Regions from separate parts of the Rahnella sp. CJA17(1/100) genome, predicted to be linked through region 2. Evidence: predicted binding sites of a transcription regulator. Region 2 holds the regulator's gene; each other region holds the start of a gene.
What was found. Region 2 encodes PurR, which represses purine synthesis genes. Its sites were predicted from a motif close to CANGCAAACGTTTGCNTG; they were not measured.
Positions count from the first base shown of each region.

Region 1 (8,224 bases), on a different contig from region 2:
CGTCCCAGCCACATGTTGTCCATGACCGTACGTTGCAACACCAGGTTTAATTCCTGATGGACCATCGACACGCCCTGTTCCAGCGCTTCTTTCGAACTTTTAAAATTAACTTCCTGTCCCTGAAAAAGAATGGTACCGGAATCTTTGCTGTATATCCCGAAAAGGCATTTTAATAATGTGGATTTACCGGCGCCATTTTCACCCATCAGGGCGTGAATAGAATGAGGACGCACTTTCAAATTCACATTATCTAACGCCCTGACGCCAGGAAATGATTTATTGATACCACTCATTTCCAGAAGGAATTCGTCCGGTTTTGATGTTGTGTCAGATAACGTATTATCGGCCATAGTTATACCTGGCTAAAGATAAAAATAAACGGGTGTATTAATACCTGATGTCAGCCCTGCGTATGGCCGGTATACGCACCACACGCAGAGCGACATGACGTCCTGTCAGATAAGCATTAACGTCTAATCATACTTAGTCTTTATTTACGGCTTAACCGCAATTATTTTTGCCACTGCTTAGCTTTGTTTTTTATTGCTGTCTGTCTTTACTGCTGCCGCTGCATTCTTATTTCACGAAGGAAGACAGGTTGTCTTTATCCACAGCGACGTAAGGAATACGCACGACTTTGTTTTCGATTTTCCAGTTAGTCCCTTCGGCCGCTGGTTTACCGTCAGCCAGATTTCTCGCCAGATCAAACGTGGCTTTCGCCTGATTGTTTGCATCGTTCAACACGGTACCGGCCATTGCGCCAGATTTCACCAGTGCCAGCGCTTCTGACAGGGCATCCACACCAAATACCGGAATGCTGGTTTTGTTATGGGATTTCAGCGCTTCTACAGCACCCATTGCCATCGCATCGTTGTTGGCGATAACCACTTCGATTTTGTTAGCGTTAGGACCGGACAACCACGCATCCATCTTGTCTTTCGCCTGTGCGGTATCCCACATGGCGGTATCAAGCTGCAGTTGTTGAGTTTTCAGGCCTTCTTTGCCATTCAGGGTGCTGATGACGTACTTAGTACGCGCTTCAGCATCCGGATGGCCCGGCTCGCCTTTGATCAGCACGTATTGGATCACGCCGTCTTTGTTCAGATCCCAGGCCGGGTTAGCTTTCCAGTGTTTAGCAATCAGCTCACCCTGGATCACGCCGGATTCTTTAGAATCAGTCCCGACATAATAGGCTTTGTCGTAGCTGTCTAAATCTTTACGGGAAGGTTCTTTGTTATAGAAAACGACAGGAATGCCAGCACCGCGGGCTTTTTCAATGATGACCGGGGCAGCAGCCGGGTCAACCAGGTTAATGGCCAACGCTTTAACACCCTTCGCCAGCATAACGTCAACCTGGTCGTTCTGGGTAGACTGGCTGTTTTGCGAGTCATTCATCAGCAGTTGCACATCTGGAGTGGCTTTCGCATCTTTCTCAATGGCTTTACGAACTTCGGACATGAAGTTGTCGTCATATTTGTAGATGGTGACACCGATTTTAGTATCAGCAGCATGTGCGGCAAAACCAAACATCATGCTTGCAGCCAGAGTCGCCAGGGTGAAGACCTTCTTATTCATTTGTATCTCCGGTTATGTAGGGTGTTACAGAATTTGGCACCGGAAATCCCTGCGGGAGCAGTACAGCTCCACGTCACGATTGTGGGTGCCTGCCATCCTTGACTTATAACGTCCTGACTCGCTGTGAAACAAGTCCGGCAAACCGGACCCAAATTGAATCATATTGAAAACGAATGAATCATAATGCGCCCGATGTTAATAAACTGTGAAAGTTCTCACAGATTGAAAACGGTTACATCGCGTTATTTGATCAATAAGTGACGGGTGCCACATTTTGCCAGGGAGCTACCGAGTGGCGTCTGACCAGCGTAGGCATGAAGCAATGCGAAACGCTCGTAGCTAACTGTTCTGCCGCACCTTTTAAAGCCAGTTCAGTGGCAAGCGTCGCCATGGAAACGATCGGATAACGCACGGTGGTCATTTTCGGGCTGGTATAGCGGGCAATCGGAATGTCATCAAAACCGATCAGCGAAAAGTCATCGGGAATGTTAATTCCGTTTTCTTTCAACACGGCCATCGCCCCCGCAGCCATCGAATCGTTGTAGGCGAACACCGCGCTGAGGTGCAGATTACGCCCGAGCAGTTCCACCATCGCCGCTTCCCCGCCCTGCAGATCCGGCGAACTTTGCGCCCGCCATGCGGCAGGGGGCGCATCTCCGCTCTGATGTGCCTGCATCATTGCCTGTGAGTAACCCTGATAACGCTGTAAATCGTCTTCGATGCCATGACTTGAACCGATGTAACCAATGCGCTGGTGCCCCTGAGACAGCAACAAACGCGTCGCCATTTCCGCGCCACTGACGTTGTTAAGCCAGACACAGCGGTGCTCGTAGCCCGGAATGACACGGTTAATCAGCACCATGCCCGACACCTGATCCATAAATCGCGAAAGCTCGTCATCCCCCAGCGCCTTGGAATGCACAATGAGTGCGTTACAGCGCTGACGAATCAGAACTTCAATGGCATACCTTTCTTTTTCAGCAATATGATAGCTGTTGCCTATCAGGACGTATTTCTGATGCTGCTGCGCGACGGTATCAACGGCTTTCACCAGCGCGCCAAAGAACGGGTCTGAAACATCCATCACCACCACGCCGATGGTATCGCTGCTTTGCGTCGCCAGTGCCTGCGCATTGGCATTGGGCCGGTATCCCAGCGTGGCGACAGCCTGTAACACCTGCTCGCGCGCTTCTTTGCTGGCAATAGACGGATTGTTCAGAACACGTGACACGGTGGCGACAGAAACCCCCGCCAGCCGGGCGACATCACGAATTGTGACCATGCGTCGCTCCGTGATCAGTCAGGGAATGGTACGGAGGAATACGGAAATTTTTGACCCAGGAGGTAAAGAAACCAGACAAAGAGAAGCGAGGTGAAGTGCGCATGGCGTTTCCTTTTTTAGTGTAGTGGTCATCGGAGAGGCACGACCGCTATCCTAAACATTTTGCGAAAACGCCTGCGTGAATCTCGTCACAGGAAAGAAAACGTTTACATACAAATATGCAACCTTCATCCCAAATCCATCATTTAGGATGATATATCAACGTCAGGTTCAGGCAGCTTTTAGTTCTTCACCCGCTGCTTTCGCCGTCAGTTGACGCCAGAGCCACTCCACCGGCCCCTGGCGGAAATGACGCAGCCACAGCAATGTCACCAGCACATTGCACGCCCAGACCAGCGGCACCAGTGCGACCAGCTGCAGGCGGTCGAAGTGCTGATAGAAGCCGAAAACATTGAAGAAGGTGATGCAAATGAGCGTCTGTAACAGGTAATTGGTCAGTGCCATACGGCCAGTCTGCGAAATCCAGTGCGTGACGCGCCAGCGGGAAATCAGCGGCCAGAAGCCGTAACACAGCGCCAGATAGCTCACCGCCTGCATCAGCGAGCCAATTTCACGCGGCACCTGCAACAGAAAACCGCTCCAGCGGTAGTCCCAGCCGGTACGGTATTGCAGATAAATCGCCGGGATCTGAATCAGCAATGAAAGCGGTAACAGTACGGCGGCGACCTTGCGGTAATGCGAGACGCGGAACGCACCTTTCAGCCATCCGCTGCGCATCAGGCCGGAGCCAATAAGCATGGCGCCCGCCAGCTCCCAGCCGTATTGCGCGCCAATCGCCAGCAAACTGGATGACAGTAAATCGAGCCGGTTGCGGATAGCTTCCCAACCCCCTTTCAGCCGCCAGTATTGTTCATACTGAATTTCCGCCGGTCCCGGAAGCCAGAAACTACCGGGCTTTGGCGAGGTAATAAACCCCAGCATCGCCAGCACCGCCACACCGATCAGATACAAAATGATGCCCGTTGAAATCAGCGACTGACTGCTGCGCCCTTCCCGCACCATCCTCCAGCACACCAGACCAATCAGCCCGTATGACAGCAAAATATCACCGTCCCACATCAGGGTGGCATGAAGAAAACCGCACAGTAATAAAATCGACAGCCGGGCCTGGATCCAGTGTTTGCCGCGCGGCAGCAATAAAAACAGACCGCCGCCAAACAGCATGGCGAACATCATCAGGAATTTGCCTTGCGCCAGTGCGTCGAGTACCGCCCAGGTCCAGGTATCAGAAGCTGAAGGCGTTCCGGCAAATGCCGGATTCAGGTAAGCGGCTTTCGGTAAACCGAAGGCGCTGATATTGAGCAGAAGAATGCCAAAAATGGCGAGACCACGGGCAAAGTCGAGCGTGGCAATACGTGAGCGCACCCTGACATTCCTTTTGAAGATTATTGAGATATTTAAGAATAAGGGAAGAAAATCAGGGTGGCTACCCTCCAAGTAAATGAAGTTGCAGCATGGCAGCCAGCGAGAAGAGCCCGATGAGCTGACTGATGTCAGTGATTCGGGTCTCCGAACGCAGCGAACACCGCTGCGGCTTTAGTTACGACGGATGGCGGACGGTTCTTAAAAATTCTTGACGCGTATTCTGGCTGGATTTGAAAAGACCACCGAGCGAAGTCGTCGTCGTTGCGCTGGTCGCGTCACGCACACCGCGCGCTTTCACGCAGTAATGCACCGCATCAATGGAAACCGCGACATTGGTGGTGCCGAGCAGGGTTTGCAGGGCAACCAGTATCTGCTGGGTCAGACGCTCCTGAACCTGCGGGCGCTGTGAGAAGAACTGCACAATGCGGTTGATTTTCGACAGGCCGATTACGGTGTCTTTCGGGATATACGCCACAGTCGCTTTGCCGTCGATGGTCACGAAATGGTGTTCGCAGGTGCTGGTCAGGGTGATATCGCGCACGGTGACCATTTCATCCACTTTCATCTTATTTTCGATGACGGTGATTTTCGGGAAGTTGGCGTAATCAAGTCCGGAGAAGATTTCATCGACATACATCTTGGCGATGCGGTGCGGCGTTTCCGCCAGACTGTCATCGGAAAGATCCAGATTGAGAAGCTGCATGATGCCGGTCATATGTTCCTGGATCCGCTGCTTGCGCGTTTCATTGTCGATCGGCAAAGCTTCACGCAGAGGGGTTTCCAGACCACGGGCTAACAGGGCCTCGTGAACCAAAATGGCTTCTTTACTCAGGATTGGCATTCTTTCTTCTCCGGCAGATGTAATCACTTTGACGCAGATCACGCTAAAATGAGGTGGCTTACTGTAGTAGAGAGCCGGTTCAGAATCCAGTGAATGTGCTTCATGATGGATGAAATAGCTGCAACTTATCGTTTATGCCGGAAGACCAGCGCACCCGCAATAATGAAACCGGCCAGCGCGACATACAGCGCAGGCTCAAGCCGATGGGTCAGCGCGGTAGAAATCGCCGACAGAACCGGTCCGAATAACTGGCCGACGGCGTAACCGGTCGTCAGCAATCCGGCCATATAACGGCTGTGATTGGGTGCAAGCTCGCGGCTGTATTGTAAGGCCAATTGCACCACGCTGAGGAAACCACCACCGGTCAGTAACGCGCCAAGTACCAGACCACTGACGCCCGGCACCACTTCCGCGCACAAAATCCCCAGCCCCTGAATCCATAGTGTCAGCGCCAGGCGGGTATGCGTAGTCAGACAATGGCGGGTAAGAATACCGATGATGATGCCGATAACCGCAGCGCCGCCAAACACCGGCCAGACAAACTGCGCGAACAGACTGTCAGGAAAACGTGCACTCGCCATCTGAGATAAAAACGTCGCGGGCAGGATATAACCAAAGCCCGCCAGACTGTAACTCCACACCAGACGTTTCAGCGCAGGCGTCATCACCAGCGGCTCAGTCGCCATGTGCGAACGGTGCAGGTCGCCTTTGCGCGGCAGATTCGGCGTGATAATTGCCACGAAAATCAGCGCCAGCACGCCGTAAACACACCAGGCCTGCGCTGAGGTGAGCTGCAAACTGTGAATACCCACCGCTAGCATGCCGCTGAGGAAAATCCCCGCGCCCGGCCCGGCAAACACCGCGGCACTCATTGCCGGACGGCCATAATGCGCCAGCCGTTCGTTACACCACGCTGATACCATGACCATCGCCCAGCCGCTGGTCCAGCCGATCAGGAAGCGCACAATACTGTGCAGCACTTCGCCGGAAATTACCGCCGACAGCAATGTCAGGATCACGCCGCCCCACACGCCCAGCCACAAACGGCGTTCAAGATGTTTGCTGGCACGCATGCCATCAAACGCGCCACACAGATAACCGAGATAGTTGAACGCGGCGACCAGCCCCGCGCCGGTCAGGCTGAACTGATGTTCAGCTATCATTAAAGGAACCTGCGGCGTAAAGGCAAAACGCCCGATACCCATCGCGACGACAAAAGCCAGAAAACCACTCAGCGCAATACGAAAAGCCATAACTGCTCCGTCAAAAGAAACCGCAATGCAACATATTAGAAACAGTGAGTAAACATACTCAAACCTGTCGCCGAAAACAGCAGATTTCTTAAAAGAAAGTTAATTGGAAGTTGTCGCTATGATGCCTTATGGATACAATCACAGAAACTGAATAATACAAACCAACTTGTTTACGATTAGAGAACACAGGAACCCATCATGGATCTCACTCAGTTACGGATGTTTTGCTGCGTAGCGGAAACCGGTTCGCTGGCGCGTGCGGCAGAGCAACTGCATCGTGTCCCGTCGAACCTGACCACCCGACTGCGTCAGCTCGAACTCGAACTGGGCACCGATCTGTTTATCCGCGAGAAGCAACGCATCCGCCTGTCCGCCATGGGCCATAACTTCCTCAACTATGCCGAGCGCATTCTGGCGCTGAGCGACGAAGCGATGAGCATCATGCATGCCGGTGAACCGGCCGGGAATTTCGCGCTGGGGTCGATGGAAAGCACGGCGGCAACACGCCTGCCTTCTTTGCTCGCCGCTTATCATCAGAAGTTTCCGCAAGTGGCGCTGTCGCTGGTGACGGCGACTTCCGGAGAAATCATCGACAGCGTGCGTGCCGGACGTCTCGCCGCAGCCCTGGTTGATGGTCCGATCGATTTTGACGATATCAATGGCTGTATTTCTTTTCGCGAGCGCATGGTGGTGATTACTCCGCCGGGCGAGTCGCCGCTGGAAGTGCCTGCGGGTCGCAGCGGCCATACCGTTTTTGCATTCCGCCCCAGTTGTTCCTACCGCCAGCGTTTACAGGGCTGGATCAAACACATGAATGTGCCGGTCGCTAACACCCTGGAGATTCAGTCCTATCATTCCATGATGGCCTGTGTCGCCAGCGGTGCGGGTATCGCCATGATCCCGCGTTCTGTGCTGGACCAGTTGCCCGGCCACGAGCGGGTAGAAATTCACGAAATGCCGGATGAATTCGCCGATACCGCCACCTGGCTTATCTGGCGCCGGGATGCGTTCAGCCCGAATGTCCGGGCGCTGAAAGAACTGATCATCGAACAGAATGACGGGGTGATCCCGTTACTGAAACATCCGCTCGCCGCAGAACACGATCCGGCGTTGCATCCGACTTATTAACTTAAAATCCGAATAAGTAAAAACACCTGACTGGAGCTAAAAAATGCAAATGATCAAAACACGTGCGGCCGTCGCCTGGGGCCCGAATCAACCTCTGTCCATCGAAGAAGTGGATTTGATGCCGCCGCAAAAAGGCGAAGTGCTGGTGCGTATTGTCGCCACCGGTGTTTGTCATACTGATGCTTACACGCTGTCCGGCAAAGATCCGGAAGGCGTTTTCCCGGCGATCCTCGGCCATGAAGGCGGCGGTGTCGTCGAAGCCGTCGGCGAAGGTGTCACCAGCGTGGCCGTGGGCGACCATGTGATCCCGCTGTACACACCGGAATGTGGCGAGTGTAAGTTCTGTAAATCCGGCAAGACCAACCTGTGTCAGGCGATCCGCACCACACAAGGTAAAGGCCTGATGCCGGACGGCACCACCCGTTTCTTTAAAGACGGCAAGCCGATTTTCCATTACATGGGCACTTCGACCTTCTCCGAATACACTGTGGTGCCTGAAATCTCCCTGGCGAAAATCAACAAAGAAGCGCCGCTGGAAGAAGTGTGTCTGCTCGGTTGTGGCGTGACCACCGGGATGGGCGCGGTCATCAACACCGCTAAAGTGAAAAAAGGCGACACCGTGGCGATCTTCGGTCTCGGCGGTATTGGTCTTTCTGCGATTATCGGCGCGGTGATGGCTGGCGCAGGCCGCATCATCGGTATCGATCTGAACACCAGCAA
Region 1 is NZ_CAWOJA010000064.1:243,050-251,273, forward strand. It holds gene mglA (galactose/methyl galactoside ABC transporter ATP-binding protein MglA) at 1-350, opposite strand, end outside; gene mglB (galactose/glucose ABC transporter substrate-binding protein MglB) at 577-1,575, opposite strand; gene galS (HTH-type transcriptional regulator GalS) at 1,826-2,857, opposite strand; gene yeiB (DUF418 domain-containing protein YeiB) at 3,128-4,282, opposite strand; gene folE (GTP cyclohydrolase I FolE) at 4,458-5,123, opposite strand; gene AACU55_RS21715 (YbfB/YjiJ family MFS transporter) at 5,249-6,376, opposite strand; gene ptrR (putrescine utilization regulator PtrR) at 6,575-7,504, shown strand; gene AACU55_RS21725 (S-(hydroxymethyl)glutathione dehydrogenase/class III alcohol dehydrogenase) at 7,548-8,224, shown strand, end outside.
Region 1: galS (HTH-type transcriptional regulator GalS) is a predicted target of PurR. The motif match lies at 3,021-3,038, and genes of this name have one in related genera.

Region 2 (8,224 bases):
CGACAGAAACAATGCGGTCAAACTGATCATTAAGGTCACGGTAATCCTGCAGCAGGATTGTGACATCCAGCCCTTCACAGCGTTTTTGAGCCAGTTTTTGTTGTTCAGCAGAAATCGTGACACCCACAACGCTCACGCCATAATTTCTTGCCGCAAACTCTGATAATCCACCCCAGCCGCAACCGATATCCAGCAAGCGCTGTCCCGGTTTTAATTGCAGCTTGTCACAGATCATTTTGAGTTTTGCTTCCTGTGCTTCTTCAAGCGTAGTGGCCTCTTTCCAGTAGCCGCAGGAATATTGCATGTACGGGTCGAGCATCAGAGTAAATAAATCGTTGCCCAGATCATAATGCTCTTTGCCAACAATCCACGCCCGTTTGCGGGATTGCAGATTGGTCAGGCGTGCTGCGGCGACACGTAAAGTATCTTTAAAATGGTGGGGGAGTTTACTTTCCAAACCGGCACGAATAACGCGCTGGAAAAAGATATCCAGACGGTCGCATTCCCACCAACCGTCCATATAACTTTCACCGAGGCCCAGAGAACCTTCCTGTAAAACACGCTTAAAGAAGTCAGTGTTTTTTACTTTAAGGTCGAAAGGACGATTACCGTTTACCTGAATATCTGCCATCGCCAGCATTTCACTGGCGATCCGGTACCACTGATTGTCCTGAATGCTTTGATCTTCTATACACGATGAACTCATAGCTTCTCCATCACTTTCTCTTCTGACTTATTAACCTGCCGGGAAAAGCAAAGGCTATTTTTGCAGGTCTTTATGAGAACAGACGACTAGCGCCTCGCCCGATATTCGACACCAACAGAGGAAATTAAGAAGAACGCCTGCGCGCCGTAAGACGTGCAGGAAAATCATCCTTGAAAAAGTACAAAAAAATAAGTGTGACACTGTCCGCGCGTCTGGCTTAAGTATGTGATAAAAGTTTTGTAAAAGTGCTATTTTATTTGGTTTTGTTGAGTATAGGCTCGCTGGCAGGCATTCTCAATAGTTAATCGTGATGAATGAAAATGCCCGTTAAGTGACTGTTACATCAGGGTATTATCACTATTAATTAGCATGCCTTGTCTGAGCTTCCTGCTCTGATTCCTGTCCATTGTCTTGCGGGCTTTCATGCTGCAAAGAGAGCCAGCGGCCCAAAACTATCAACAATAGTGTAGACAGCATGATCGTGACTGTCGCCATGAGCGGATGCACAATAAATGCGGAAACCAGCAAGCTGGCAAGGAAGCACAGCCCGAGCTGCAGCGTATTTTGCAATGCTGCCGCCTTGCCTGTATTAGCAGGAAACGGCATTAATGCATTTGCGACAACAATTGGGTAGGTTGCACCATTCACCAAAGCCATCAGACAGAAAGGGATCAGCAGGCTAATCAGCCCGGCATCCGTGAACATGGCAACACAGAACAAAGTCACCATACTGACGCCGTAACCCGCCAGTAACCATGGCAGAATTTTATTACCGTCCAGCTTGCTGATCACAACACGGCAACCAAAACCACCAAGCAGGAAAGCAATAGTCTGCGGGACATAGCTCAGCCCGATGGCACCGGGTGAATAACCCATGTCGCTCAGGATAAACGGTGAACCCGTTAACCACGCAAAGAATCCGGCTGAACAGGCGGCATAAATCATGACATTCCCGCTGTAAACAGGCGATTTCAGTAACGTCGCAAACCCTGTTTTATCAGCCTTCGCTTGTTTTGCAGGTTTATTCTCACGCAGAGTCAGCGTCGTCAGCACCAGGACGACGGCGACTGCGGTCAGCAGAGCAAAAATGGCTTCCCAGTCAAAATGATTGAGTACCCACGCACCAAGTAATGGTGCCAGTGCCGGAGAAAGAGCCACTAACGGCATAATGCTGGCGAAGGTTTTTTTCGCCACATCGGCAGAGAAACGGTCAACAACGATTGCCTGCCAGGTGACTGCGGCGGCACAAACGCCCATCGCCTGTAAGAAGCGCAGGGCCAGAAGGGCGCGTACATTCTCAACCCAGATAACGCCCAGACAACCGACCGCAAACAGTGTCAGACCAAGAAGCAATACCGGTTTACGGCCGATCCTGTCTGACAACGGCCCCCATAACAACTGACCGAGAGCAAATCCGCCGAGAAAAATGCTCAGACTTGCGCTGATCATTCCGGGGCTGGTCATCAGACTGGTTTGCATGGCGCTGAACGCAGGCAGATACATATCAGTGGCTAAAAAGCCCAGCATGCTCAGTCCCGCGAGATAGAGCATAAATCCAAAGGAGGGTTTCATTATCGTCTCGTTAATTTATTTATTGCAGATGATGTGATGCAGATTACATACCGGAGGCGGAGTTTAACGCTTTGATAACAGGCTTGTGAAACGCTAATATTTGCACTCTGCTATCAAAAATATTGAAGGCTGAATTATGTGGTCAGAATACGCCCTTGAAGTGGTAGATGCCGTGGCAAGAACGGGTAGTTTTAGTGCGGCAGCGCAAGATTTGCACCGCGTGCCTTCTGCTATAAGCTATACCGTCCGTCAGCTTGAGCAGTGGCTGGCCGTGCCGTTGTTTGAACGTCGCCATCGTGACGTGGTACTGACGCCTGCGGGAAAGGTTTTTGTCGATGAAGCGCGGATTCTGACAAAAAAAATGATAGCCACGCGCCGGCAGTGTCAGCAGGTGGCGAACGGCTGGCGCGGCGAATTACGTGTGGCGGTTGACCGGATTGTAAAACCCGCACGGACACGGCGTCTGGTGCTCGATTTCTACCGCCATTTTGCGGACACCGAACTCATTATTCACTCAGAAGTGTTTAATGGTGTCTGGGATGCGCTGGTTGACGGGCGGGCAGACGTGGCGATCGGTGCTACACGCGCGATACCGGTTGGCGGGGGCTTCAGTTTTCGTGACATGGGATTTATGGACTGGCATTGCGTCGTCAGCCCGCAACATCCGCTGGCGCAGTTATCCGGCGCGCTGAATGATGATGAGTTGCGGCCTTATCCTGCACTCTGTCTGGAAGACACCTCCCGGACATTGCCTAAGCGGGATACATGGACGCTGGATAACCAGCGGCGGCTGGTCGTGCCAGACTGGACCTGCGCGCTGGAATGCCTGACCGAGGGCTTATGCGTGGGTATGATGCCGGTTCATCGCGTCACGCCGTGGATAGAACAGAAAAAGTTGCAGGTGCTGACGCTGGAAAATACGTTTCCCGACAGCCCGTGTTGCCTGACGTGGGATCAAAGCAATCCGTCACCCTCGCTGGCCTGGTTGCTGGAATATATGGGCGATACAGAAACCATGAATCAGGAATGGCTGCGTGATTAGAAAAAAAACGCCTGCATCTGCAGGCGTTCGATATCTGTTAACGGCGGTAATCGCGGTACGGACCATCGGCTACGGAACGGCGTTCGACCAGTTTCGGATGCACCTCAATGGTCTGAGACTCTTCACGCTTACTGACAATTCTGTCCAGCAACATGGTAAAGGCCATTTCACCCAGACGTTCTTTCGGCTGATGCACGGTTGTCAGCGCGGGGGAGAAGTAACGGGCGTTACGCACATTGTCGTAACCGATCACGGAAATATCCTGAGGAACGCGCAGGCCCAGTTCGTCTGCGGCACAGATTGCGCCCATTGCCATCACATCGCCACCACAGAATACGGCAGTCGGGCGGTGCTTCTGCATCAGAATTTTATGCATCGCCTGATAGCCCGATTCCGGCTCGAAATCGCCCTGAACTACCCATTCGTCACGCAGCGGAATATTGGCTTCAGTCAGTGCTTTCACAAAACCCTGGAAGCGGCCACCGCCGGTATTACGTGCCAGTTGGCCCGGGATCACCCCAATATCACGATGACCGCGTTCAATCAGATAACGCCCGGCCATGTAACCCCCTTCGAAAGCATTATCAATAATGCTGTCGGTGAAGTTCTTACGCGCTTCGCCCCAGTCCATGACCACCATTGGGATCGAACGGTGCTCCTCGAGCATATTGAGCAACTCATCAGGATATTCCGCGCACATCACCAGCAAGCCATCGACGCGTTTTTGCGCCAGCATTTGCAGGTAGGCTTGTTGTTTCTCCAGATTATTATGCGAGTTACACAAAATCAGCGTATAGCCTTTGGAGAAGCAGCTGTTTTCTACGGCTTCAATCACTTCGGCAAAATAGGGCGCTTCGCTGGAGGTGGCAAGCAGACCGATCGTTTTGGTGTTATTGACCTTCAGACTGCGGGCTACAGCACTCGGCGAGTAATGTAACTCTTTGATTGCAAGGAGAACCGCTTCTTTGGTTTCTTCGGCGACGAAACGTGTTTTATTGATGACGTGCGACACGGTTGTAGTGGAAACGCCAGCGCGCTTTGCGACATCTTTAATCGTTGCCATGTAAACAATGACTCCTGAACTCACGTGTTTCAGCACGTTAGCATTATGTTAATCGTTTGCTTGCGTGGATCTCACTGCTGGCTTCTAAAAGGGCAGTGAAATCGTTGGGTGGATTCTTCAGAATGAGGCGTGAAATGCTCTCGGGTGAAATCAACCAGCACACAGGCGTGTTAACCGACAATTTTCTCTTATAATGCAGGAAAGTGGAAGTAAAATTCTCAGGGATACATTGTCATTCAGCACAAGATTTTAAATGTTAATTATGCGAAAATGCGTTGGCACACAATTAGTGTGGCTTAAAAAATGCCACAATTTGATCCGAAAGGGGGTTTGATGGACAGCAACCTGAAATTATCGTTGATCACCACGGTATGCGCTTTGCTTATGATTATCGCTTTCAGCTTCACTGCGGTGATGAACTGATTCAGTAAGTGAACCGCTATAAAAAAGGGCGATTCCTGTTACAGGAATCGCCCTTTTCAATTTTACGCAGTGGCCGTTACCGCCGATACTCTTCCCTGCAGAAACTCTTCGTTAAATGCTATTCAATGGCTGATTAGCGAAACTTCAGACTTAACGAATTGTTTATTATCGGATCGTTTTCGGCGTCATTACCCGGCGTGCACCCACATAATGATCTTGCCAGTAATCGTCGCCGAGAGAGGTGATTTTAATGTCTTCGCCCGTTCTTGGAGACTGAATAAACTTGCCGTTCCCCACGTAAACACCAACATGGTCTGCTGCGCCGCGGTTATTGATTCTGAAGAACACCAGATCACCGCTTTCAAGTTCGCCGCGTTTGACCGGAGCCGCATCGCGCAGGTGATACATTTCATTCGCTGTGCGTGGCATCTTAATACGGATCAAATCTTTGTAGGCGTAATAAACTAAGCCGCTGCAATCAAAACCGGTATTCGGCGAGGTTCCGCCCCAGCGATACGGTTTTCCTACCTGATGCATCAGTTTGGTCATCGCCGTTTGCTGGGCATGCTGATAGCGTTTTTTATGCGTTGCACTTAGCGTAATCGGTTTGCTGTCTTCTTCAGGCTTTTTACCTTTACGGTGCCGGCCATACGCTTCTTTTTTACTGACCCTTTCTGTGCTGTTTTTCGCGAGTGAACGGGTTTTGGCGTGTTTCTCTGTTTTGCTTTCGGCCCGTGTGGTCTTCAGTGTCTTTTCTTTTTTACTTTCGGCCCGGGTCGTTTTGACACTTTTCTCCGTCGTGGTCTTTCGTTTAGCCAGTTCGGTGCTTTTAACTTTCTTCTTCGAATTCTTGTCCTGAATTTTTTGTTCTGTCACTGGCGCGATTTTAGTTTTTTTACTGGTTTTCGCGGCCACCGTTTTTCGCTTTCGCCGTTCTTCAGGTGCAGCCTGATTAACATGGCTTTTACGCTGATCGGCAGAAACACGTGTCTGCGGCGATGCATGTGCCATATTCAGAAATAGCTGGGTAAAGAGCAGCACAAAAAGCGTGAACAGTAAGCGCATAGCTTCGTTACCATGAGTGGTAGGTTAAACATCAGGGATGTCAGAGTATTGCCTAAAAGAACCTGACAAAAAAGCACGAATTGACTCGATTCTAGATCATATTGTGAGAAAAAGTTAATGGCTTTTTTTATGTCGAAATAACCGCCATTTTTAGTCAAAAAAATAACCACTTTTCATGGTGTTAATATTTGAGTTAAAGAATGGAATTTTGCAAATCTGGCGTTATCGATGAACGCCAAAAATGTTATTCTCAATGAATGTTTAAAGATGTGAGCCTGAGCGCACACATTAAAGATTGTTAAATAAAATGCCAGTATTGAGAAAGACCCCACAAAAAATGGCGTTTTTATCTGATGGCTGCCATCGTTACAATAGAAGGTATTGTGATTGCGCACCGTCTCTTTATGCTGCGCGTGAAGAGTAATGATCGTGACAGCCTGTACCGGCTTGAGGAAGCAAGAAATGACCACTCCAACAATTGAAAAAATTCAGAAGCAAGTTTCTGAAAACCCGATTCTGCTGTACATGAAAGGTTCGCCGAAACTGCCAAGCTGCGGTTTCTCCGCTCAGGCTGTTCAGGCGCTTTCAGCCTGTGGCGAGCGTTTCGCTTACGTGGATATCCTGCAGAACCCGGACATCCGTGCTGAGATGCCAAAATTTGCTAACTGGCCAACGTTCCCGCAACTGTGGGTTGACGGTGAACTGGTTGGCGGCTGCGACATCGTGGTTGAGATGTTCCAGCGCGGCGAACTGCAGCAGTTGATCAAAGAAACCGCTGAGAAATACAAATCTTCTGAAGAGAGTAATACGACAGAAGACTAACGTTTTTTCGGCCGGAAAGTAAAAAGAGCGACATGATGTCGCTCTTTTTTTGTCTTCAGTTCGGCGCAAAAGCCGTTATTGCTGATTTTCTTCCGATGCTGTTTCGTCTTCGACTTCTTCGTCTGAAAGCGCCAGAGGCCAGCCGCCTAAGCGTTTCCAGCGGTTGACCAGCTCGCAGAACAACTCGGCTGTGCGCTCGGTGTCATACAACGCAGAATGTGCCTGGCTGCTGTCAAAGACGATGCCCGCGCTGATACAGGCTTTTGCCAGCACCGTTTGCCCAAGCACCAGCCCGCTTAATGCGGCGGTATCAAATGTGGCAAAAGGGTGGAACGGATTACGTTTCAGTCCGGCACGTTCAGCCGCTGCCATCAGGAAGCTGTGATCAAAATTGGCGTTGTGCGCCACGATGATCGCGCGGTTACAGTTTTGCTCTTTCATCCCTTTACGGATGACTTTGAAAATCTCGTGCAGGGCTTCATATTCACTGACTGCACCGCGTAACGGATTGGTCGGATCGATACCGTTAAACGCCAGGGCTTCCGGCACCAGTATTGCGCCTTCAAAGGGCTCGACGTGGAAATGCACGGTCTCATCGCTTTGCAGCCAGCCGTCCTCATCCATCTTCAGGGTGATGGCTGCAATTTCCAGCAGCGCATCGGTTTTGGCATTAAATCCGGCGGTTTCTACGTCGATAACCACGGGATAAAAACCACGAAAACGGCCTCTCAGGGCGTTAATGTCACTATTCTCGGCCATTAGTTTCTTATCTTCATCGAATTCAGCACGCATTATGGCAAATTTTGCCGCCACTTGCAGGGTTGTGGCAAAAATGGGTCAATAAAAAAGGGCGCGATTGCGCCCCTGTCAGTGTTCGGGGAAGATTAATTCCCCAGCCCCTGACCTGCGTGTTTGGATTCGATCAGCTCGATTTTATAGCCGTCCGGATCTTCTACAAACGCGATAATGGTAGATCCGCCTTTGACCGGGCCGGCTTCACGGGTCACTTTTCCGCCTGCATTACGGATGTCATCACAGGTTTGCGCGACGTTATCAACGCCCAATGCGATATGACCGTAAGCCGTGCCGATGTCGTAGCTGTCGACGCCCCAGTTATAGGTCAGTTCGATCACTGCACCTTCACTTTCTTCGGTATAACCGACGAAAGCCAGAGAGTATTTATATTCAGTGTTTTCGCTGGTACGCAGCAAACGCATACCTAAAACATCGGTATAGAAGCTGATAGCACGTTGCAGATCGCCAACGCGAAGCATGGTGTGGAGTAAACGCATAGGTTCCTCTTTATTTGCAGGATGAGAGTTAACGGGTCAAGCCTAACTGATAGCCGCCGTTTTGTCTGTATTACGGCGACGGCTTGTTGAATGACTGACCAAAAAAAACAGCAGAAGGAGGGCCTCTTCTGCTGCAAGGAGTGAATCACTCTTTTTTAATTATTACAGTGTCGGATAATCGGTATAGCCTTGCGCACCGCCGCCGTAGAAAGTTTCCGGTTTGGGTTCGTTGAGAGGCG
Region 2 is NZ_CAWOJA010000044.1:413,150-421,373, forward strand. It holds gene cfa (cyclopropane fatty acyl phospholipid synthase) at 1-706, opposite strand, end outside; gene punC (purine nucleoside transporter PunC) at 1,067-2,278, opposite strand; gene punR (DNA-binding transcriptional activator PunR) at 2,415-3,320, shown strand; gene purR (HTH-type transcriptional repressor PurR) at 3,358-4,383, opposite strand; gene cydH (cytochrome bd-I oxidase subunit CydH) at 4,717-4,806, shown strand; gene AACU55_RS18845 (C40 family peptidase) at 4,972-5,871, opposite strand; gene AACU55_RS18850 (hypothetical protein) at 6,225-6,353, shown strand; gene AACU55_RS18855 (Grx4 family monothiol glutaredoxin) at 6,334-6,693, shown strand; gene rnt (ribonuclease T) at 6,769-7,485, opposite strand; gene gloA (lactoylglutathione lyase) at 7,578-7,985, opposite strand; gene AACU55_RS18870 (alkene reductase) at 8,148-8,224, opposite strand, start outside.

Region 3 (8,224 bases), on a different contig from region 2:
CCATAAAATAAATGCCATTCCAGTTACCCTTTTCATCATATCTGGAAATACCATAGCCTCCCCCCCACGGACGTTCGTTGTATTTATCGGTTTTCTCTTTATCGTAGGTCAGACGGTTATGCCAGGTGATTACCGGCAGATACAAATCCTGTGCATCAGAATCATTCCAGGTCGTTGAGACTTTATCGGTGAAGTCTGACCACACGTTCGCAGCCAGCGATTTGTACTGAATGGTATCGGGATCGCTGACGGGGTTAGTACCACTATTATTAGCTGATGCTGACGCACTCACACTGATGGCGCCAAAAAAAATGATTTCCCTGATAACGTTTCTAATATTAACGATGTGCATTTATTGTTTTAACTCCATGTTGAAGCTCTATCATAACTCCATCATGAATGAAGAATATAAACACGGATAAAACAAAAATACTGTAAATCGTTAATCATCTGAATTTTAAGAAAATGGTTTTCCAATTATCAGATTTTTCCTGAAACCAATACAACATTTCTTACACTCACAAACATTACTTTAAAGACTATTCCTATTAAATTTGCAAACGCAGCCAGCCAAAAAGTACATTCCCCTTAGAATTTGTACCGGGAATATAGGTAGCCTGGAAAGTCAGTCTCGAGTACCCGACAGACACCAGCGGCAGGACTAACGGGAAGGGGACGTAATCATAATTATCCCGCGCCGAGACAGCGGTTATATACCCCGCCCCCAGACGAAATTCTTTATCATCCAGTGGCTGCCATATTTTTTCATAAGCGTAACCGGCCACAGGCTCCCATTTATTAAAGAAGTCTTTAAAGGCCATTGCATAAATCCCGTGCCAGTTTCCTTTTTCATCATAACGTGAAATACCATAACCGCCGCCCCACGGATGTTCATTATACCCATCAATTTGTTTTTGACTGTGTGTATGCCGGTTATGACGCGTTAATACAGGCAGAAAGAGATCCTGCTGCTGAGGTGCCATCCATGTTTCAGCAACATTATTTTTATAGGAATCCCATAAGCCTTTATCATTTTCTTGCGAGGAAACATTCTGTTGCTGAGAATTAATAACATTATCTTGCGCCTTAACATTAATTGAAAGAAATAATGAAAAGGTTAAAAATGCAAAAGCGAATACTGCGCGATAATTCACGGAATATAAATTTTTCATTGGCGTTAAAGCCCTGTTGAGTTGACCGGGGCAGTATATAACGACAAACGCATATAAATAGTTAATCATTAATTAAGCAATGATAAACCACATGAATGTAATAAAGTTATTTCATTATAAAACAATGCATTAGAAATTTATGGTCGCGTGTAAACTGAAATTTTCTTTTACACAGAGCCGCTTTGGCTGAAGTTTACTTCTTTGCCGGATACCCGGATACAAAAAATCCGCAGGCTTTCGCACTGCGGATTTTTATTACTGAGGCTTATTAAGCATCAACCAAGCTGTTTACGCGCATTACGGAACATGCGCATCCACGGGCTGTCTTCGCCCCACTCTTCCGGATGCCAGGAGTTGCTGACCGTGCGGAAAACACGCTCCGGGTGCGGCATCATTACAGTGACGCGGCCTGACAGGTTAGTGACCGCGGTGATCCCGTTCGGGGAGCCGTTAGGGTTCGCCGGATAGTTTTCGGTCGCATGACCGTTATTATCCACAAAGCGCAGCGCCACCAGATTGCTGTGCTCGATTTGCGCCAGATGCGCGGCGTCACGGACTTCCACGTGTCCTTCGCCGTGGGAAACCGCGATTGGCATACGTGAACCGGCCATGCCCTGCATAAACATCGACGGGCTGGCCGTCACTTCCACCAGGCTGAAACGCGCTTCGAAGCGGTCAGACAGGTTACGCACGAAGCGTGGCCAATGCTCTGCGCCCGGGATCAGCTCTTTGAGGTTAGACATCATCTGACAACCGTTACACACGCCCAGGGCCAGCGTCTGCGGACGGTGGAAGAATTCTTCAAACTCTTCACGCACGCGGTCGTTGAACAGGACGGATTTCGCCCAGCCTTCACCCGCGCCCAGCACGTCACCGTAAGAGAATCCACCGCACGCTACCAGCGTGTGGAAATCCTGTAAATCACGGCGACCGGCCAGCAGGTCACTCATATGCACGTCAACCGCATCGAAACCGGCACGGTGGAAAGCAGCAGCCATTTCAACGTGTGAGTTCACACCCTGCTCGCGCAGAACGGCGACTTTCGGACGCGCACCTTTGGCGATGTATGGCGCGGCTACGTCTTCATCCGGAGCGAAAGTCAGTTTGACGTTCAGACCCGGATCGAGATCGTTGGTTTTCGCCTGATGTTCCTGATCGGCACATTCAGGGTTATCGCGCAGGCGCTGCATCTGCCAGGTGGTTTCTGCCCACCAGGTGCGCAACGTGGTACGGCTTTCGCTGTACACCGGCTTATTGCCGGAAGTGATGATGAAGCGATCGCCGGTTTCCACGGTACCGAGGTAATGCGTGCAATCCGCCAGACCAAAATCAGCCAGTGTTTTTTCCACCGCTTCACGGTCTGATGCACGAACCTGGATCACGGCGCCCAGTTCTTCGTTGAACAATGCAGCAAGCACATCGTTGCCCAGCGCAGCTATATCTGCAGTCAGGCCGCAATGTCCGGCAAAGGCCATTTCAGCCAGCGTCACCAGCAAACCACCGTCGGAACGGTCATGGTAGGCCAGCAATTTCTGTTCAGACACCAGCGCCTGCATGGCGTTGAAGAAACCACCCAGTTGCTCTGCACTGCGAACGTCAGCAGGCGTGTTACCGAGCTGGCGGTAAACCTGCGCCAGCGCCGTAGCGCCCAGTGCGTTATGACCTGCCCCCAGATCCACCAACAGCAATGCGGTGTCACCCTGGTCGGTGCGCAGTTGCGGCGTCACGGTATGGCGGACGTCTTCGACTCGGGCAAACGCGGTGATTACCAATGACAGCGGAGACGTCATCTCGCGTTGTTCGTTACCTTCCTGCCAGCGGGTTTTCATCGACATGGAGTCTTTGCCCACAGGAATAGTAATACCCAGCGCCGGACACAGTTCTTCGCCCACCGCTTTTACAGCCGCGTATAAACCGGCATCTTCGCCCGGGTGACCGGCCGCAGACATCCAGTTAGCAGAAAGCTTAACGCGTTTCAGGCTGCCGATCTCCACCGCGGCAATATTCGTGAGCGCTTCGCCAACGGCCATGCGACCAGAGGCAGCGAAGTCCAGCAAGGCAACCGGAGCGCGTTCGCCCAGTGACATCGCTTCGCCGTGGTAGCTGTCGAGGCTGGCGGTGGTGACTGCGCAGTCGGCTACCGGGATCTGCCACGGGCCGACCATCTGGTCACGCGCGACCATGCCGGTGACGGTGCGGTCGCCGATGGTGATCAGGAAGGTTTTCTCAGCAACGGCTGGCAAATGCAGAACGCGATTTACCGCTTCCGCAATCTGGATGTTTTCCGCATTCAGGTCGTCACCTTTCGCTTTCAATGTGGTGACGTCGCGGGTCATTTTTGGCGTTTTACCCAGCAGGACATCCAGCGGCATATCAATTGGCTGGTTGTCGAAATGGCTGTCTTTCAGAGAAAGATGCATTTCTTCGGTGGCTTCACCGATGACCGCGTAAGGTGCTCGTTCACGCTGGCAAATCGCATCGAACTGTTCAAGCTGCGCCGGAGAAACCGCCAGCACATAACGTTCCTGTGATTCGTTACACCAGACTTCCAGCGGGCTCATGCCCGGTTCGTCGTTCAGGATGTCACGAAGCTGGAAACGACCGCCACGGTTGCCATCGCTGACCAGTTCCGGCATGGCGTTAGATAAACCGCCGGCACCCACATCATGGATAAATAAAATCGGGTTGGCTTCGCCCAGTTGCCAGCAGCGGTCGATCACTTCCTGACAACGGCGTTCCATTTCCGGGTTGTCGCGCTGTACGGAAGCAAAATCCAGATCGGCATCAGACTGACCGGAAGCCATAGAAGACGCCGCGCCGCCACCCAGACCGATATTCATCGCCGGGCCGCCAAGTACAATCAGTTTCGCGCCAACCGTGATTTCACCTTTTTGCACGTGATCGGCACGGATGTTGCCGATACCGCCTGCCAGCATGATCGGTTTGTGGTAACCGCGCAGTTCAGGGCCGTTGTGACTATTGACGTTTTCTTCGTAAGTACGGAAGTAGCCCAGCAACGCCGGACGACCGAATTCGTTGTTAAATGCTGCGCCGCCCAGCGGGCCATCGGTCATGATATCCAGCGCGGTAACGATACGATCCGGCTTACCAAAATCTTCTTCCCACGGCTGTTCAAAACCAGGAATACGCAGGTTTGACACGGAGAAACCGACCAGACCGGCTTTCGGTTTCGCGCCGCGACCGGTTGCACCTTCGTCACGGATTTCACCGCCGGAACCCGTGGCCGCACCCGGCCACGGAGAGATCGCCGTCGGGTGGTTATGGGTTTCGACCTTCATCAGGATATGCGCCTGCTCCTGATGGAAATCGTACAGACCGTCTTTCGCATCGGCGTAGAAGCGACCGACCTGCGAACCTTCCATCACGGCGGCGTTATCTTTATACGCGGACAGCACGTGATCGGGAGTGTGTTCGAACGTATTCTTGATCATCTTAAACAGGGATTTCGGCTGCGTTTCGCCGTCGATAATCCAGTCTGCGTTGAAGATTTTGTGACGGCAGTGTTCTGAGTTTGCCTGTGCGAACATATACAGTTCGATGTCCGTCGGGTTGCGCCCCAACGACGTAAAGGCATCCATCAGATAATCAATTTCGTCCTGAGCCAGCGCCAGACCTAATTTGGTGTTGGCGGCTTCCAGAGCGCCACGGCCAACGCCCAGGATATCCACATGCTGCACCGGAGCCGGCTGATGCTGCGCAAACAACGCGCTGGCGTCTTCCAGATGACCAAAGACAGTTTCCATCATGCGGTCATGCAGTAATGCGCCCAGTTCATTCCACTGTGGTTCGGTCAGTTGCGGCGCCTGTACATAAAATGCCAGACCGCGTTCCAGACGCACAACCTGCGACAAGCCGCAATTGTGTGCAATATCGGTAGCTTTGGAAGACCACGGAGAAATGGTGCCAGGGCGCGGGGTAACCAGCAGTAAACGACCAGAAGGAGCGTGTTCAGCGAGAGAAGGACCGTATTTCAGGAGGCGTTGTAACTTGGTTTGTTCGTCCGAACTCAGCGGCGCGCTGACGTCGGCAAAATGTACATATTCGGCGTAGATATCGCTGACCGGAAGACGGGCTTCCTGACAACGGGACAACAATTTGTTAATGCGAAAAGCCGACAAAGCGGGCGAACCACGCAGTATTTCCATAATCACAGATCTCTCGTCTTCGAAGACACTGACCACAGTGCTTCTTTGGGCGCAACAGGGGGAAAACGCGGGCTATTATAAAGAAAGCTGACGCCCGACGAAACCGTTTGCGCAGGGAAACTTGATATTCATTTATAGCCCTACATATTTTACGGATATCATGAATAAAGTTGCAGACTGCCGTTTTGTTGAGCAAAATGCGTCAGCACTGGGGATATAGCCATACTAACTGCACAGCATAGCGTAAAAAAACAAGAGCGCCGCAGCGAGATAACTATTTGACGCGACTAAAAATTAATTATGTTCTGATGGGGATCGCCGCCCTGTTACTGGCGCTGGCTTTATGGCCGGCAGTCCCGTGGCACAGAGGTGAAGGCGACCAACTGGATCAAATAAAATCCCGTGGAGAATTGCGCGTAAGCACGCTCAATTCTCCACTGACTTTTATGAACTCCCCGGAAGGCAATCTCGGTTTCGATTACGAACTGGCTAAACGCTTTGCAGATTATCTGGGCGTGCAGCTGGTCGTGACACAGCACACCACCATTGAGAGCATGTTCGACGATCTGGATCATGATAATACTGACATGCTGGCTTCCGGTCTGGTGTACAACAATGAGCGGCTGAAAAACTACCGTGCTGGCCCGGAATACTATTCCGTTTCCCAGCAACTGGTTTACCGGCAGGGATCAGTGCGCCCGAAAAGCTTCGCAGACATCAAAGGCTCGCTGGTGGTGTCTGCTGGCAGCGCGCATATCGCCACACTGGAAGCCGCCAGCAAAAAGTATCCCGACCTCGCGTGGACCACGACCGATAAGATGTCACCCCGCGATCTGTTGCAGCAAGTCGAGAACGGTAAACTTGATTATACGCTGGGCGATTCGGTGACCATCGCCCTGATGCAGCGTGTTTATCCGCGTCTTGCGGTGGCTTTTGATGCGACTGACGACGAACCTGTGACCTGGTACTACCGCAAACAACCTGATGACGACAGCCTTTCTGCCGCCATGCTGGACTTTTTCAGCCAGATTTCAGAAGACGGCACCCTGGAAAAGCTGGAAGAAAAATATCTCGGGCACGTGGGCGATTTTGATTACGTTGATACCCGGACTTTCCTCAATGCCATCGACAGTACGCTGCCGGATTTACAGCCGCTGTTCGAAAAGTATGCCGGGAATATTGACTGGCGTTTACTGGCGGCTATCGCCTATCAGGAGTCCCACTGGGATCCGCAGGCAAAATCCCCGACCGGTGTACGGGGTGTGATGATGCTGACCCGCGCTACCGCTGGCGGATTGAATGTCGACGACCGCACGGATGCCGAACAAAGCATCCGTGGCGGTGCCCAGTATCTGTCGCATCTGATGGATAAAATGCCGGAATCTGTTCCGCAGGATGAACGGATCTGGTTTGCGCTGGCAGCCTATAACATGGGTTACGGCCATATGCTGGATGCCCGCAAACTGACGGCGCAACAGAAAGCCAATCCGGACAGCTGGGCAGATGTGAAACAGCGTCTGCCGATGCTGAATCAGAAACGCTTCTTTAGCCGGACGACTTACGGTTATGCACGCGGCACACAAGCGTATAATTATGTGGAGAATATCCGTCGTTATCAGCTGAGTCTGGTGGGATATCTGATGGAAAAGGAAAAACAGCAGGCACAGAAAGCGGCCTTGCAGGCTCAGTTAGGTCAGGGATATCCGGTGGTGAATGCGCAGGAAGCGCTGGCACCGTAAGACTGGCAGGCCTTTTTCTCAGGCCTGATCATCCGCCGCATCACCTGCCTGCGCGGCACGCTCTGCCAGTCGCAGCGCTTTTTTCTGGCTGCGGCGAAAACGAAAAAATGCACTCAGTTGTTCCGAACACGCTTCTGCCAGCACACCCGCCGTAATCTCCACCTGATGATTCATGCCCGGATGGCGCAATACATCGAGCAAAGAGCCCGCTGCGCCGGTTTTGGCATCAGCGGCACCATACACCACGCGACGGATCCGGCTGTGGATCATCGCCCCCGCGCACATGACACAAGGTTCCAGCGTAACGTACAATGTGGCATTGAGCAGACGATAATTTTGCACGGCGTTGCCGCCCTGACGTAATGCCATGATTTCGGCATGCGCTGTCGGATCATGATGGCCGATAGACCGGTTCCAGCCTTCACCAATCACCTGATTGTCTAAAACCAGTACCGCCCCCACAGGCACTTCACCCTCATCCTGCGCTTTCAGCGCCAGATTCATAGCATGTCGCATCCAGTGTTCATCATCATTTATTACTGCCAACTCTGCGTCTGCCACTTCAACCTCAATCATTTTTTACCGGCAGACATTTTATCTGAATTTTGCGCTGGCGGTTATTCCAGTTGCTGTAACTCGCCCTGTTTACTGACGCGAAAACGATGCTCACAAAAGAACAACAACGGATTGTCCTGTTTGCTGTCGCTGTATCCGCTGTAAAGTTTAAGCGGTGAGCCAATGCGGCTTTCGAGTTGCACGACTTTCTCTTCACCCAGACAACGCAAGGGCAGCACCCATCCGCCTTTGCCACGGGCGATCCGGCTGCCGACCAGACGAACCTGCGGCAAAAACAGGGACGTATTATAGACCTGCTGCACCAGATTTTCCGGCGACCCGGTGATCAGCCAGACTTCGGTATCCTCGCTGTCGAGATATTCACGCAGCCTGCGCTGCACCACCGGAAACTCCACCACTTTCTCGCGAAACACAGCGACAAATTGCAGCTCCAGTGCTTTCAGACGCGCTTCACCGTGGCCGAAGGTAATCGACCACAGCAACAGGCTCATGGGCCAGCGCGCGGCGCGCCCGTGAATAAACAGTCCGATTCCCACCAGCGGCAGAACCGGCACGACTAAAATCAGATTCT
Region 3 is NZ_CAWOJA010000010.1:18,689-26,912, reverse strand. It holds gene pagP (lipid IV(A) palmitoyltransferase PagP) at 1-352, opposite strand, end outside; gene pagP (lipid IV(A) palmitoyltransferase PagP) at 549-1,172, opposite strand; gene purL (phosphoribosylformylglycinamidine synthase) at 1,448-5,341, opposite strand; gene mltF (membrane-bound lytic murein transglycosylase MltF) at 5,617-7,077, shown strand; gene tadA (tRNA adenosine(34) deaminase TadA) at 7,096-7,653, opposite strand; gene yfhb (phosphatidylglycerophosphatase C) at 7,695-8,224, opposite strand, start outside.
Region 3: purL (phosphoribosylformylglycinamidine synthase) is a predicted target of PurR. The motif match lies at 5,435-5,452, and genes of this name have one in related genera.